2 linked regions of the Peribacillus sp. FSL E2-0218 genome follow. The protein of the gene in region 1 interacts with the protein of each later gene in a pairwise test. Links are inferred from orthologs where the notes say so. Each region holds a gene or a part of one and is shown on either strand. Other genes may lie near its edges. The genes, in order: ftsL and MHI53_RS00375.

The links.
Region 2: the proteins of ftsL (region 1) and MHI53_RS00375 interact in binary tests that used the Bacillus subtilis proteins (3 or more experiments, as listed by UniProt). The link is inferred for Peribacillus sp. FSL E2-0218 from one-to-one orthologs.

What each region holds. Positions count from the first base shown.
Region 1 is NZ_CP150304.1:1,607,373-1,613,761, reverse strand. The notes cover bases 2,379-5,107. They hold ftsL (cell division protein FtsL), read right to left. Parts: upstream 4,056-5,107; coding sequence 3,702-4,055; downstream 2,379-3,701. Other genes in these bases: mraZ (division/cell wall cluster transcriptional repressor MraZ), read right to left, coding at 5,072-5,107; rsmH (16S rRNA (cytosine(1402)-N(4))-methyltransferase RsmH), read right to left, coding at 4,081-5,019; MHI53_RS07785 (penicillin-binding protein), read right to left, coding at 2,379-3,699. Also shown: MHI53_RS07790 (stage V sporulation protein D), read right to left, coding at 1-1,423; more of MHI53_RS07785, read right to left, coding at 1,540-2,378; more of mraZ, read right to left, coding at 5,108-5,503; bacillithiol biosynthesis cysteine-adding enzyme BshC, read right to left, coding at 6,373-6,389. UniProt on the Bacillus subtilis protein: Essential cell division protein that may play a structural role. Probably involved in the regulation of the timing of cell division. Also required for sporulation.
Region 2 is NZ_CP150304.1:70,322-76,917, reverse strand. The notes cover bases 1,857-4,792. They hold MHI53_RS00375 (septum formation initiator family protein), read right to left. Parts: upstream 3,550-4,792; coding sequence 3,163-3,549; downstream 1,857-3,162. Other genes in these bases: MHI53_RS00360 (RNA-binding S4 domain-containing protein), read right to left, coding at 4,582-4,792; yabP (sporulation protein YabP), read right to left, coding at 4,197-4,505; yabQ (spore cortex biosynthesis protein YabQ), read right to left, coding at 3,568-4,200; MHI53_RS00380 (S1 domain-containing RNA-binding protein), read right to left, coding at 2,624-3,082; spoIIE (stage II sporulation protein E), read right to left, coding at 1,857-1,958. In the rest of the region: more of spoIIE, read right to left, coding at 1-1,856; more of MHI53_RS00360, read right to left, coding at 4,793-4,845; mazG (nucleoside triphosphate pyrophosphohydrolase), read right to left, coding at 4,870-6,342; MHI53_RS00350 (polysaccharide biosynthesis protein), read right to left, coding at 6,349-6,596. UniProt on the Bacillus subtilis protein: Required for vegetative and sporulation septum formation. Required for the activation of genes expressed under the control of the sporulation transcription factors sigma F and sigma E.

The sequences.
Region 1 (6,389 bases):
ATTCAAGAGCTTCACGCACTTTTTTCGAGGTCGCTTCCGAAATCACCTTTTTCTTGGCCTGCGGGGTCTTTCTCATAAGTACTTCTCCCGTTTTTGGGTCAACCAATTCCTTTGCGATATATGGCGTGTATAAAGTCCCGCCATTCACGGCAGCCGATACCGCCGTCACCTGCTGAATCGGCGTTACGGCCACACCTTGTCCAAATGCGGTCGTTGCCTGCTCAACCGGGCCCACGCGATCCATATTGAACATGATCCCTTTTCCTTCTCCGGTTAAATCAATCCCCGTTTTTTGTCCAAACCCGAAATCATTGATATATTTAAATAACTTGTCTTTCCCGAGCCTGTTGCCCAACTCCACAAAACCTGGGTTGCATGAGTTCTCGACAACTTCAAGAAAGGTTTGATCGCCATGTCCTCCGCTTTTCCAGCAATGGAGCGTGGATCCAGCCACCTCAACATGCCCGGAGTCATAAAAATGTTCCCTCTGCAAATCCACCTTCCCTTCCTCCAGCGCTGCAGCAAGGGTGATGATCTTGAAAGTCGATCCCGGTTCATATATGCTCCAAACCGGCAAATTACGGTTATACACTTCGGATGGTACATTTTGAAAATTAGAAGGATCGAAGGTCGGCCTGCTGGACATGGCTAAAATTTCGCCAGTATTGGGGTCCATGGCAATGGCGATAAGACCATCAGGGTCATAGGTTGCCTCCGCATTATCGAGCTCCCTCTCCACGATCGTCTGGATTTTGCTATCGATCGTCAGCTTCAAATTATCTCCATCAACGGGAGGCTTATAGTCATCGGCCATGTTTTCCAGCCTCTTCCCTTTGGCATCCGAATAGAATTTAACAAACCCCTTCTTCCCGCTTAGCTCCTTATCATAGGACAATTCAATTCCCATCAGTCCCTGGTTATCCGATCCCGTGAAACCGAGTACATGTGAAAGATATTCACCGAATGGGTAATGGCGCTTTGAATCCTCAGCGATATACACGCCCTTTATCCCCAATGCTTTTATTTCTTTCGCCTTTTCATGGGATATTTTTCTGCCTTCGGGAATTCTGACGCTCATCGCTTGTTTCGTCAGCCATTGATAAGCCTTTTCCTTGGTCATATCCAATATGGAAGCAAGCTGTCCCGCCGTCTGATCGGGATCTTCAATCTGCCTTGGGATGACATAGACCGTTGGGGCGGAAATATTCGTTGCCAACTCTACACCATTGCGATCCAAAATCTCTCCCCGCTTAGCCTCAAAAGGAATATTCCTGCTCCAGGAATCTTTAGCGAGCCCCGTCAACTTATCACCTAGATAGAATTGTACAATTCCCAAGCGGATATCAATGATAAAAAAAACTACGATACCCACTGCCAATGCGATTGCCAGCCGTTTTCGGACAGTAACATTCGAAACACGCAAAAACAGGCACCTCCATTTCATACATGCTTCAATATATGCTTGTCTACTTGATGCTAGACTAAGAAACCTTCAAAAAAATGAAGGGGGGAACCCGGATGGATTCCCCCCTTCATTGCTCATTCGGTTTTTTTATCTTTCGGGATATCTTCAGTAGCCCCTTCTGGCTGGGATAATTCAATATGGAAGGAATCCCCTTCCTTCACCTTTTTCCCTGCCTGGAGATTCTGTTTACTCACATATCCCGTTCCTGTCGTTTTGAGGTCCAGTTTGGCGACATTAGCGAATTTCATGACGTCCCGCAAGGACCACCCTGTCATATCCGGAACTTTCATTTCACCTTCCGTTCTCAAGATGATTTTTTCGCCCTGCAGAAGCGTGCTCCCAGCCTTCGGGGATTGATCGAGCACTTTACGCCCGCTCCCTATAGTGCTTACATCATAACCAAGTTCCTTCAGCTCCTTGGCGGCGGAGCTTTCAGGTTGGTTGGTATAGTCGGCGATGTCAATCGCTTTTTGTTTTTTCACATCAGATGGCTTGATGTTTAAATATTGCAGGCTATTCTGCATGACCGGATTGAAAATCTCTGACAATGGGTCTGCTCCGACATAAGAAGCACCCAGCTTGGGCTGCTTCACTGCCACGTACATGACCAATTGCGGATCATCTTTTGGAGCCATCCCTAAAAAGGAGAATACGTAATTATTTTTCCCTTCCAGATATCTTCCAGTCGGACCGGCAATTTGTGCAGTACCCGTTTTTCCTGCGACTTCATATCCGTCGATGGCATATTTGCTTCCTGTCCCCTTTTTCGCAGAAATGACCGTTTCCAAATAGTCACGCACCTGCTTGGCAGTCTCTGCTGAAATCGGGTTCCCTGTCACTTTCGGCTTTGTCGTTTTCAAAACCTTGCCTGTATCCTGATCGGAAATGCTTTTGATCACATAAGGCTGCATCATCTTTCCGTCATTGGCTATGGCGGAAGCAGCCTGGATCTGTTGGATCGGGGTGACGGTCGAACCTTGCCCGAAGGCAGTGGTCACTTTTTCAAGCTTGTACTTATATTGAATTTTACCGGTTATTTCATTCGGCAAATCGATTCCCGTTTTGTTGTCGAACCCGAATTTCGTCAAATACTCCCTGAAAGTATCCGCACCGATCTTATCCATGGCAAGTGTTGCGAAAGCGACGTTGGAAGAACGTTGGACCCCTTCAAGAAACGTCATGCTTTTCCCTCTTTCGATTCCACTATGATCATGAATTTCCCCTGAACCGGCCTTATAGGTTCCCGCTACAAAACTATCGTTCGGTTTGAAGACTCCTTCCTCAACAGCCGCCGCAAGCGTGAAGGTTTTCATCGTTGATCCCGGCTCGAAGGTTTCTTCAATGGCAAGGTTGCGCCATGTATCCGTAAGCCCGACTTTCGTTGTCGGATGGAAGGTGGGCCTTTGTCCCATCGCCACAATCTCTCCCGTTTTAGGATTGGATACGATCGCTATGATTTGCTCGGGATCATATTTTGCCTGCACTTTGCTCAATGAATCTTCCAAGAAGGTTTGGATTTTCTTGTCGATGGTCAGCATGACATCATTGCCATTATCCGGGGCAACCACTTTCTCCTTCGCATCCGGTAATAGCAATCCCCATGAGTCACTGTCATACGTCAGCTTCCCGTTCGTTTCCTTCAATTCTTTGTTGAGATACCTCTCAATGCCGAACTTACCGGCCATCTCGCCCGTTTTCTCATCCTTTTCCACATACCCTATCAAATGGGATGCGAAAATTCCATTCGGGTAAAAACGTTTATTCGTCCTTCCGAATGTAATGCCCGGCAGCTCCATTTTTTCGATTTTCTGTTTGACGACCTGGGTCAAATCCTTGCCCGCGCTGCCAAATTCGACTTGATAAGCCTTTTTATTACTGGTAAGACGCTCATAAATTTCCTGCTCATCCATGTCAATATATTTAGCAAGCTTGCTCGCGGTCATTTCCGGATCCTCGACGTGCTTAGGTTCCTTGTCACTGAGAACAGCTCTTAAGATATAAGATGAAGTATCCTCGGCGATGACTTCCCCCTTTGTATCGAGGATGCTGCCCCTTTTTGCCTCTATCACCTGTTTTTTCTCGTATTTCTTTTCGATTTTCGAAGCAAGCACTTCCCCGCCTGCTGTTCCTGTCACCTGAATATATAAAAAGCGGCAAATTAAAACAAAAAAGAGCAGGCCGAATAAGAAGAATAATCCGGCTGCCCCATGCTTCATATTTTTTTGTTTCTGCATTATTACTGCACACCCTTCACATTATTCTTATTTAACTTGAACCCAAGCGCTGCAGCTTTTTTCCAAATTCTCTCGTATGTACTAAGTTCGGCAACTTGCACTTTCAAATCATCATTCACTTTGCCCTGTTCGTCAATTTTCGACTCAACAAGCTGGATCTCTTTATTCGTTTCATAAATGGCCGCTTGATTGGAAACGATCTTCACTCCCATAAAAGCAACCATAATAGCAAGGGCACATAGTAAGAAAACTTCACCAATGGATATCTTCGCCTTACGGATGACCACTGTTTGTGTCTGTTGCTGATGTTGGTCTTCATATTGCTGTTCTTGCATTTTTTTGGCTATGGAACTCATTCCTGTTCCCCCTTACTGATTTTTTCTATATTTTTTGCTTTTCAGCAATTCTTAGCTTAGCCGAACGTGAACGGTTATTCCCTTCCAATTCATCTTCCGAAGGTAATATCGGTTTTCTCGTTATGATTTTTAGGGTTGGTTTGAATTCATCCGGTATGACAGGGAGTCCAGGCGGAAGGTCCGGCATGCTGCTCGCTTTCTTAAATACCGTTTTGCAAATCCTATCCTCAAGTGAATGGAATGTGATAACCGAAATCCTGCCTTCCATATCCAAAAGCGAAATCGCTTGCTCCAGGGAATCCTCGAAGACGCCAAGCTCATCGTTCACGGCGATCCTGATTGCTTGAAATACCCGTTTTGCAGGATGTCCGCCTTTACGTCTTGCAGGTGCTGGGATCCCTTCTTTAATCAGCTCCACAAGCTCGAATGTCGTTTCAATCGGTTTTATCTCGCGTGCCGCTTCTATTTTCCTGGCGATTTGCTTGGAAAACTTTTCTTCTCCGTATTGAAAGAAAATCCTCATCAAATCATGGAATGACCAAGAATTCACGACATCATAAGCAGAAATGGCCGCACTTTGGTCCATCCTCATATCCAAAGGAGCATCATGGTTATAACTGAAACCCCGTTCCGGTGTATCCAATTGAGGCGATGACACTCCTAAATCGTATAGGATCCCATCGACTTTCTCGATTCCCCTGGCATTCAACTCTTCTTTCAAGTATTTAAAATTATTAGGAACAAGCACGATGCGTTCACCATAGCTTTCCAGTTTTTCCTTAGCATTCCGAATCGCCGTTTCATCCTGATCAAAAGCATAAAGCCTGCCCTTGTCAGAGAGCTGTGAAAGCAAGTATTCGCTGTGACCGGCTCCTCCTAGTGTACAATCTACGTAAACTCCATCAGGTTTGATGTTCAATCCATCAACCGTCTCTTTTAATAACACTGTCGTATGTTGAAACATGCTAGACATCCTTCCAATCGGTTATTGAGTGACTCTATTTCTGAGGGCAGCCTTAAATATCAAAGCCAATCATATTTTCTGCTATCTCAGCGAAAGAATCCTCCGAAGCTGAAAAATAGTTTTCCCAAAGGGATTTGCTCCAAATCTCAATACGATTGGTAACACCAAGAATTACACATTCTTTTTCCAATTGGCCATATGAAGTAAGCGGCGTGGGGATATTAATTCGCCCTTGTTTGTCAATTTCACATTCTGTCGCTGCAGAAAAGAAAAAACGGGTAAAGGCCCGGGCATCTTTTTTTGTTAAAGGCAAGGCTTTCAGCTTTTCTTCAAGCAGCTTCCACTCTTCCATAGGGTAACCAAATAAACATTGATCGAGTCCGCGGGTCAATACAAATTGCTCCCCGAGATTGTCCCGGAATTTCACTGGGACTATCAAACGGCCCTTAATATCGATGTTATGATGGTACTCTCCCATGAACATACCCATTACCCCCACATTCTAATCTCAATGTACCACAATCCCCCACCTTTCTCCACTTGTTTTTACTTTCTCCTTCCAAGTAATAATTCCCTTCTTTTCAATGCCTTTTTTATTTAGCCAATTTTTTCAAAGAACCGTGCATTTCCCTCGAATGGACTCAAACTAGGACGCAGTCCCGCTATTCCTGTCGAAGCAATGCCTGACAGGTGTCCAGGAAACAGAAAAAGACAGGCTTTAGCACCTGTCTTTCATCCTGTGGACAAACTCGATGAATACCTGCGAAGTTTACGTGTGCAACATTCGAAGGATTTTAATGAAAGGCACTCGTTTTCAACGGTCGGTCCGGGTGCCTGGGGGGGCATCACGTAACCTTTGCAACAGGAGTCTCGCACCTTCCGTCCCAAACCACTTTGTTGCACTTTTACCCTTTCATTCTAAGCGACCGCAGACCATAACGTTTTTGTATCGGCCAACTTACAAGTTATTGAACACTATTTTCAACAAAGAAATCCCACCTCCTTACCCTATGCACACCCCCGAATAAAAGAAGGTTTCTTTCGCAAGAAGAGCAAGTGTGTTGGACCACTTCATGCGGGTCCGAGGCTCCCATTCCGCTTCCAAAACTGTAAGGACCAATTACATGAAAGCACCTGAAAAATGGCTGACCGTAAGTGGTTTAGCAGAGCCAATCTCTGAACATAAAAGGGGGTTCGGAATTTTCCAATCCGAACCCCCTTAAACTACAAACCTAGACAGGCTATAGCATTCATCCTTTTTTCCATTTATTAACCTTCGACAGGGGTTGGCATTCAGCAACGCTATGCAGCATGAAATTTAATCCGCCACCATTCCCAAAACGGCTCGTTTTTCTAAATGAAAATCAGTT
Region 2 (6,596 bases), 1.5 Mb from region 1 along the record:
TGTAAGAATTTTTGCAGCAGCTTCAATGTTTCCGTGCTTTCAAAATGGGCCCTTTCCCCATTTCCCATGCCATCACTGATGGCTATCGCAAATTTACCGCAGCCGATTTCCATCGTCGTATAACTATCTCCTGATACAAGCCCTCCCCCCTTGGCAGCGTGAGCCACACCCGTTTCGACCGTGAATTTTTTTGCTGACCTAAATATCACCTCACATTGCCCGTTTGGATATGTTGCACATTCTTCTGAATGAACGACGATCGTTTCTCCCAATATGTCCGAAAGCATCGGCGCGATCAGTTTTTCACATTCGCCCCTGCCCTGGCAGTATGGGACACTCATCTCTATATCCACGTTGCCTTGCTCCAGGCTGTATATTTCAACATAACCGATATGCAGGCCAAAATCCTGAATGGCCTCCATAATGGATTCCTCATGTAAATGGTGGTTTTTCCTTTCCCTTTGAATTTCTTTTGCGAAATCATCCATCACTGCAGAAACGCCGCGCAGCTGGTCCGCCACTAGTTTCCTGCTTTCCTTCACCTGCCTTTTCAGTTTTTGGTTTGCCTCGAAGTAGGTGAGCTCCTGGGCTATAGCCCCGATGACCTGAGGCCCGCGAGTACAGTATTTCCCCCATTCCTTCGCAGTTTTTTGCGGGATCTGTCCATTATTTTCACTTAATTGAAGCATGATTTCCTGCATGCCGTCATAGGTTGTATTAAAGTTTTTGGCCCAGCATTGTTCCTTTTTAAAACAGAGCTGGCATGTCTTTTCCGTCACATTACTTAAAAAATAATCGAATTCCTTCTCATCTTCCTCCAATCTCCCCCTTTCATCCACTTGGGAGAAGCTATTCGAGAGCGCCTCGAATACATGTGAGAACTGCTCAACCCTTTGAGCGGTAACATCCCTCACCTTGCGGGCATACTGCTGTTGTTCATCGGAATTCTCAACAGTTCCCGGTATATGCTTCGCTATTTTGTTGATGATCGATGATGGCGTCAATATAAATAACGCAACGGCAACAAGTGATTCATAAAGTGTGACCATTATATTATTGGTGCCCTCGCCATATAGACCTATCAGTAATGTGGCGATCAAGAGGCCGCTAGCGACCCCTATTTTCCGTCCCTCCTTCAGCAGCCCCCCAAGCAGGCCGGAAAAAGCAAGCAGGCTCATTTGATAAAGGCTGGAAATACTTGCAAGGGAAAATATCAGTCCGGTTACTACACCTACAGTGGAGCCTATGGCGGCCCCTCCTGCCAGCCCGAAGAGAAGTACCAAGTATCGCGAGAATATATGGTCGAGTGATAGATCATATATCATCCAGCCAATCGTTCCGGTCATCACCGACGCCAGCAAGATGATGATACTGACGATTTCCTCCGTCTTCAATGATTGGGATCTTGTCCGGATCGTCAGCAGCGGAATCGACTGGATGAAGATCAAGGTCAATATCATGGCAAGTCCCGCCTCCACCCCTATCATCATAAGGTCGTACAGCTGAATCGTTCGGAACACCAGATATTGCTCGGCCAGGTTGACCAGGAACATTGAAGCGAATACGTACATCGACATCGTCTTGAATTGTCCTTCGACGGCGGGCTTCTTGATCTTATGAAAAAGCAGGAGCAGGAACGCCGACGCGAATATGATTAAACTATTGGAATAGTGAACGGTGAGCCCCCCTGCAATCAATCCGAATAATGCCAGCGGAGCCCTGTCACGTCTCATAAGGAATACGGCTGCGAAAAACGGAAGTCCAAATGGTGCCAGTTGCGAGAGGATTAATGCCCGTCCTAATAAAAAACCGATAATGGCTAAAGAAATGCCTTTCTTTATGAATATATCCTCCGATTTCATTTGCAGCTGCTGGATCCAATTGATGGCCCCTGCCTTCGCTTCTTTTAATTGAACATCTCCAAGAGGTTCCAACATTGGTCTTTCTACTTTTTCCATTTCAACACCCCATTCGTATTAGTGATTTTTATTATAAAGAGGCCATTGTCATTTTTTTGTCAGAATTTTAAAAGCGTATTGGAAAAACGTTCGACGAAATTCTTCTTGAACAATCATTTGTATACAGGTTTTTGTCCGGTTTTTCCCAATACAGAAACGGGCGTTCCTTTTTTTTTGAAGAAAAGCAAAGTTTTTAGGTTATTTTTGCGGAAAATAACATGAATAAATCATCAGGAAAATGGATATAGATAATCTTTATTTTTTTTGTTGACATTCTTTGCTCACGAATGTAAGATATAACTTGTGCTTCAGTAGCACTTACCATTATGGCGGCGTAGCTCAGCTGGCTAGAGCGTACGGTTCATACCCGTGAGGTCGGGGGTTCGATCCCCTCTGCCGCTATCCTTACTTTCTTTCCTGGCCCGTTGGTCAAGCGGTTAAGACACCGCCCTTTCACGGCGGTAACACGGGTTCGAATCCCGTACGGGTCATCCCAAAAAACAAGAAAAAGCGCTTCTGCACACTAGTGTACAGGAGCGCTTTTTTTGGCGTGATTCACGGAAACTTAGATACAATTAAAAGAAGACAAGCAAGCTGCCTGCCTTTATCTACACTATGAAAGTATTCACAGGAAAAGTTGCTAATCTATTATTTCAGCAGCAGTTTTATCCGCGTCTTCCTCCTCGACCTCCCCGTTTCGTTTCGGTGCTACGTTTGAGGGTCGTTAAGCGGTCTTCGCTATCTTTTAAGAATTTTGCCATTTTTTGCTCAAAGTTTTCCTTTGGCTGAAAACTGTTACCTTTTGAGCGGAAGTCTTTGGAACGGCTGTCATTCCCTCTTCCTTGGCGCGGACGTGGTGTGTATGCAGGTTTTTGCTCTCCTTCAGGACGGTCTATCGCTTTTTTTATGGACAAGCCAATCTTGCCATCTTTTTCCACATTGATGACTTTCACCTCAACTGTATCGCCCACTTTTAAATGGTCATTGATATCCTTGACATAATTATCAGCCACTTCACTGATATGGACAAGACCAGTGGAACCTTGAGGGAGCTCTACAAATGCACCAAAATTAGTAATGCCTGTTACTTTACCTTGTAACTTGCTGCCTACTTCGATTGACATAAAAAAAATGTTCCTCCTTAGAAATGTTAAAAAATCTCTTCATACTATATTATAACGAAAGTAAAAAAACAGTGTCAATATTAGTCACTATCTTCCTTACCTTTTGGAAGCGTAAAAAGGATCTCGCCATTGTCCGATAGGAAATAATCCCGTCTGGCTATTTTCGCAATATAATCGTCATCATTAAGTTTGACGATTTCTTCCTTAAGAAGGGTTTCGTCTTTTTCCAATTTAGCCAGCTTAACTTGCATTTCCTTCTTCTGTTGAACTTTCTCATCAAGTGCAGCATTTTGCGTAACGAGGGTGGTAACAGCCAAAATTAAAAAGAGAGCCGCAAAAACTGAATAAAGAGTTAGTCTACGCATTAGACCGCGCCTCTTTTTTTCTACTGTTTGTACTTTTTTCTCTTGTTGGGCGACGTAGGCATTTTCTATTTTTGCCACTTTCCTTTTACGAAGGCTACTCATATTTTATCACTCCTCTCATCATTTCTTTTTATTTCTCCATCCATTGAGCGTTCTACTTATAGAATTCTTTATTTTCAATAAAATCCCTTTTCCTTTATTATAAAACTTCCCGACGTTTTTCGTAACAAAAACCGGCAATAAATTCCACATATAGGTCAACATCCATTTTATTGGCTTCCAGAATACATTTAAAATAAAGAGAACGATTTTCCCTGCCCATTTCAATAATGCGAAGGCGAATTTGCCTAGCCCCATCACGATGGCTATTATGGATACTATTACCCATTTTATCGGAAGAAATATCAGCATGTGAACAGAATTGGTGATAAATCTTGCCAACTTTATCACCAGATGTATCAATAACTCCAACAACCGCTGATAGAACCCTTTGAACAATGCTTGATATGCAGCGAAACCGCAAAATAAGGCCAAAAATAAATAGAAGCGAAACTCTCCCTCGTTCACTAAAAATAAAACATAAAAGATAAGCAGACCTTGAATGATCCAGAAAAGGAAATCGTGGATGAACACAATCCACCTTTTCCTCTCGGAACGCTTTAGAAACCGGCTATACGTATCCAGGGCAGCTCCAAAACCACTGCCCATGCCAATCATCGCTAGCAACGTATAAAATTGGATCGTTAAGGTCATTTGAACAATTTGCCAAAGAAGCCTTTAGCCTTCTCCCCTGATTGCTCATCCAGATAAACAAGGTCGAAAATCTTCCCTTTAATGGATACGATGCCTTTATCAACGTCCAAATTCTTCATTTGCAGGTTTTGCCCCCGTATCGATAGGAATCCCATTGACGTTTCGAGCAGGAACTCTTCATTATCAAAGCTTTCCACTTGCTTGACACCGGTAATTTCCAGTAAACGGCGGCCTTTCATCGTTACATCATGCTCTTGGATCGTTCCCTTTGTATAACCAGCATTCGGTTCAATAAATTGGCTCATTTTTTCATCCCTCACAGTACCACTGATTTTGTACAAGTGTATGTCCGTAAGAAGGGAAATAGAACCAAGCTTGTCCTTACTCCTCTGCCAGCTTTTCTTCCTTAACGATCGTATACATTTCTGCTGCCGCATCTTTTTTCGTCGTTTCCTGGATTTTATCGACTCGTACCGTCACCAGCTTTTGACCGAAACGTACAGTCAATTCGTCGCCATCCTTCACATTCGAGCTCGCTTTTGCCTGTTGCCCGTTAATCGTGATCCGCCCTTTGTCCGCAACTTCCTTCGCAAGTGTGCGGCGCTTGATCAACCTTGATACTTTCAGGAATTTATCCAATCTCATCGACATTCTTATTCTCCCCCTTGATTAAAGTCCTTTAGCCTTTGCCTCATCCCAGTATGAATCCAGCTCTTCCAAAGAATGATGCTCAAACTTTTTGCCTGTCTTTAGGATGCATTGTTCTATATATGTAAAACGCTGATGAAATTTCCGGTTCGCTTGGTAGACGGCTTCCTCCGCTTGTATGTCATAATAACGTGAAATGTTGACAAGCGCAAAAAAGAGGTCGCCCAGCTCCGATTGAATTCTTTCCACATCACAATCCGGAGATACCATTTCTTCTTCTAATTCATGCACTTCCTCTATAACCTTTTTCCATGCTTCGGAAACCTCGTCCCAATCAAAGCCAACCTTTGCAGCTCTTTTCTGATATTCTTCGGCGCGAAGTAAGTTGGGCAAGGATTTCTCGATTCCATCCAATATGGAAGGCTGGAGCGTTATTTCGCTGCCTTTCTCCTCCGCTTTGATTTTCTGCCAGTTCACCATTACGTCTTCCTCGTCATTCACTTCAACATCGCCGAATACGTGGGGATGGCGTCGAATCATTTTGGCCGTAATGCCCTCGATCACATCATCTATCGTGAACATGCCCTCATCTTCACCGATTTGCGAATGGAGCATCACTTGAAGCAAGACATCCCCAAGCTCGCCGACCATGCCCTCATCATCTTCTTCATCAATGGAATCAATAAGCTCGTATGCCTCTTCTATCAGGTATTTCTTCAAGCTTTCATGCGTTTGTTTCTTATCCCAAGGACAACCGTCAGGTCCCCTAAGCTGGGCAATGATTTGCCGCAGCTTGAAAAACTCGCGGTATTGCAGCGCTTCTTCTCTGACAGGAGGGACATATACACTCGTCAAGTTACTTAATTCCAACTGACGATCAAGCTCGAACAGAGCGCATTTTGTCACTTTTTCCTTGCTGCTGCCTGCCGCTGTTACGATGAAGACCTCATAGTCATCCGGGAGCTTCTCCATTAAAGTAAGCTTCACATTCGAAGCGCTGAATGCATCATACACCTGGCCGATTATCATATGCTGGGTGATATGCAGGTCATTGGCCGAAAGATCCGTCCCATCCAATAGCTGGAACCCCTCGATCGGATCGATGCGAACAGCTTGGAACAAGGGATCAAGGAAGCTTTGTCCACCTTCCAGCTTTATGTCCACTCCAAGCGCAGGCCCTTTTTCAAGCAAAAGCTGGACCGTTTTTTCCGCAACCATCGGATGACCCGGAACCGCATATAAAACGGACTGGTTCAAAGCCGCTTGTAATAATGTTTCGGCAATTTCTTCATATACCGCTTCAAATTGGTCGTGCTTTTCATATATCCAATCAAAAGCCGTGAAACGGATGCCCTCCGCTTTCAATTCCTCGATCACAGGATGATCGATCGTCCTTAAGAAGCATTGTTGGACTTGTGTCAATTTTTTATAAATCCCTAGCGGAAGCTGGTCCAAGTCCCCTGCACCAAGGCCGATTATCGTTATCTCATTCATGGGTATTTACCCCCTACTCGTTTTTATGAATCGTTTTAGCTTCGATACTAAAGGTATAAGCGAAAGTTCTTCTTCCTCAAACAAACCTGCACGTATGGCGGTCCCCACAAAGACGGCTGCCCCGATCGCCACTCCGATCAGCGCCTGGATCGTGGCAAGCAACCGGCCCTCTCCTGAGGACATCAAGTGAAACGAGGCATTATATAACAGAACCACCGCACTCATGAAGACCGCACTCTTTACGATGATGAATA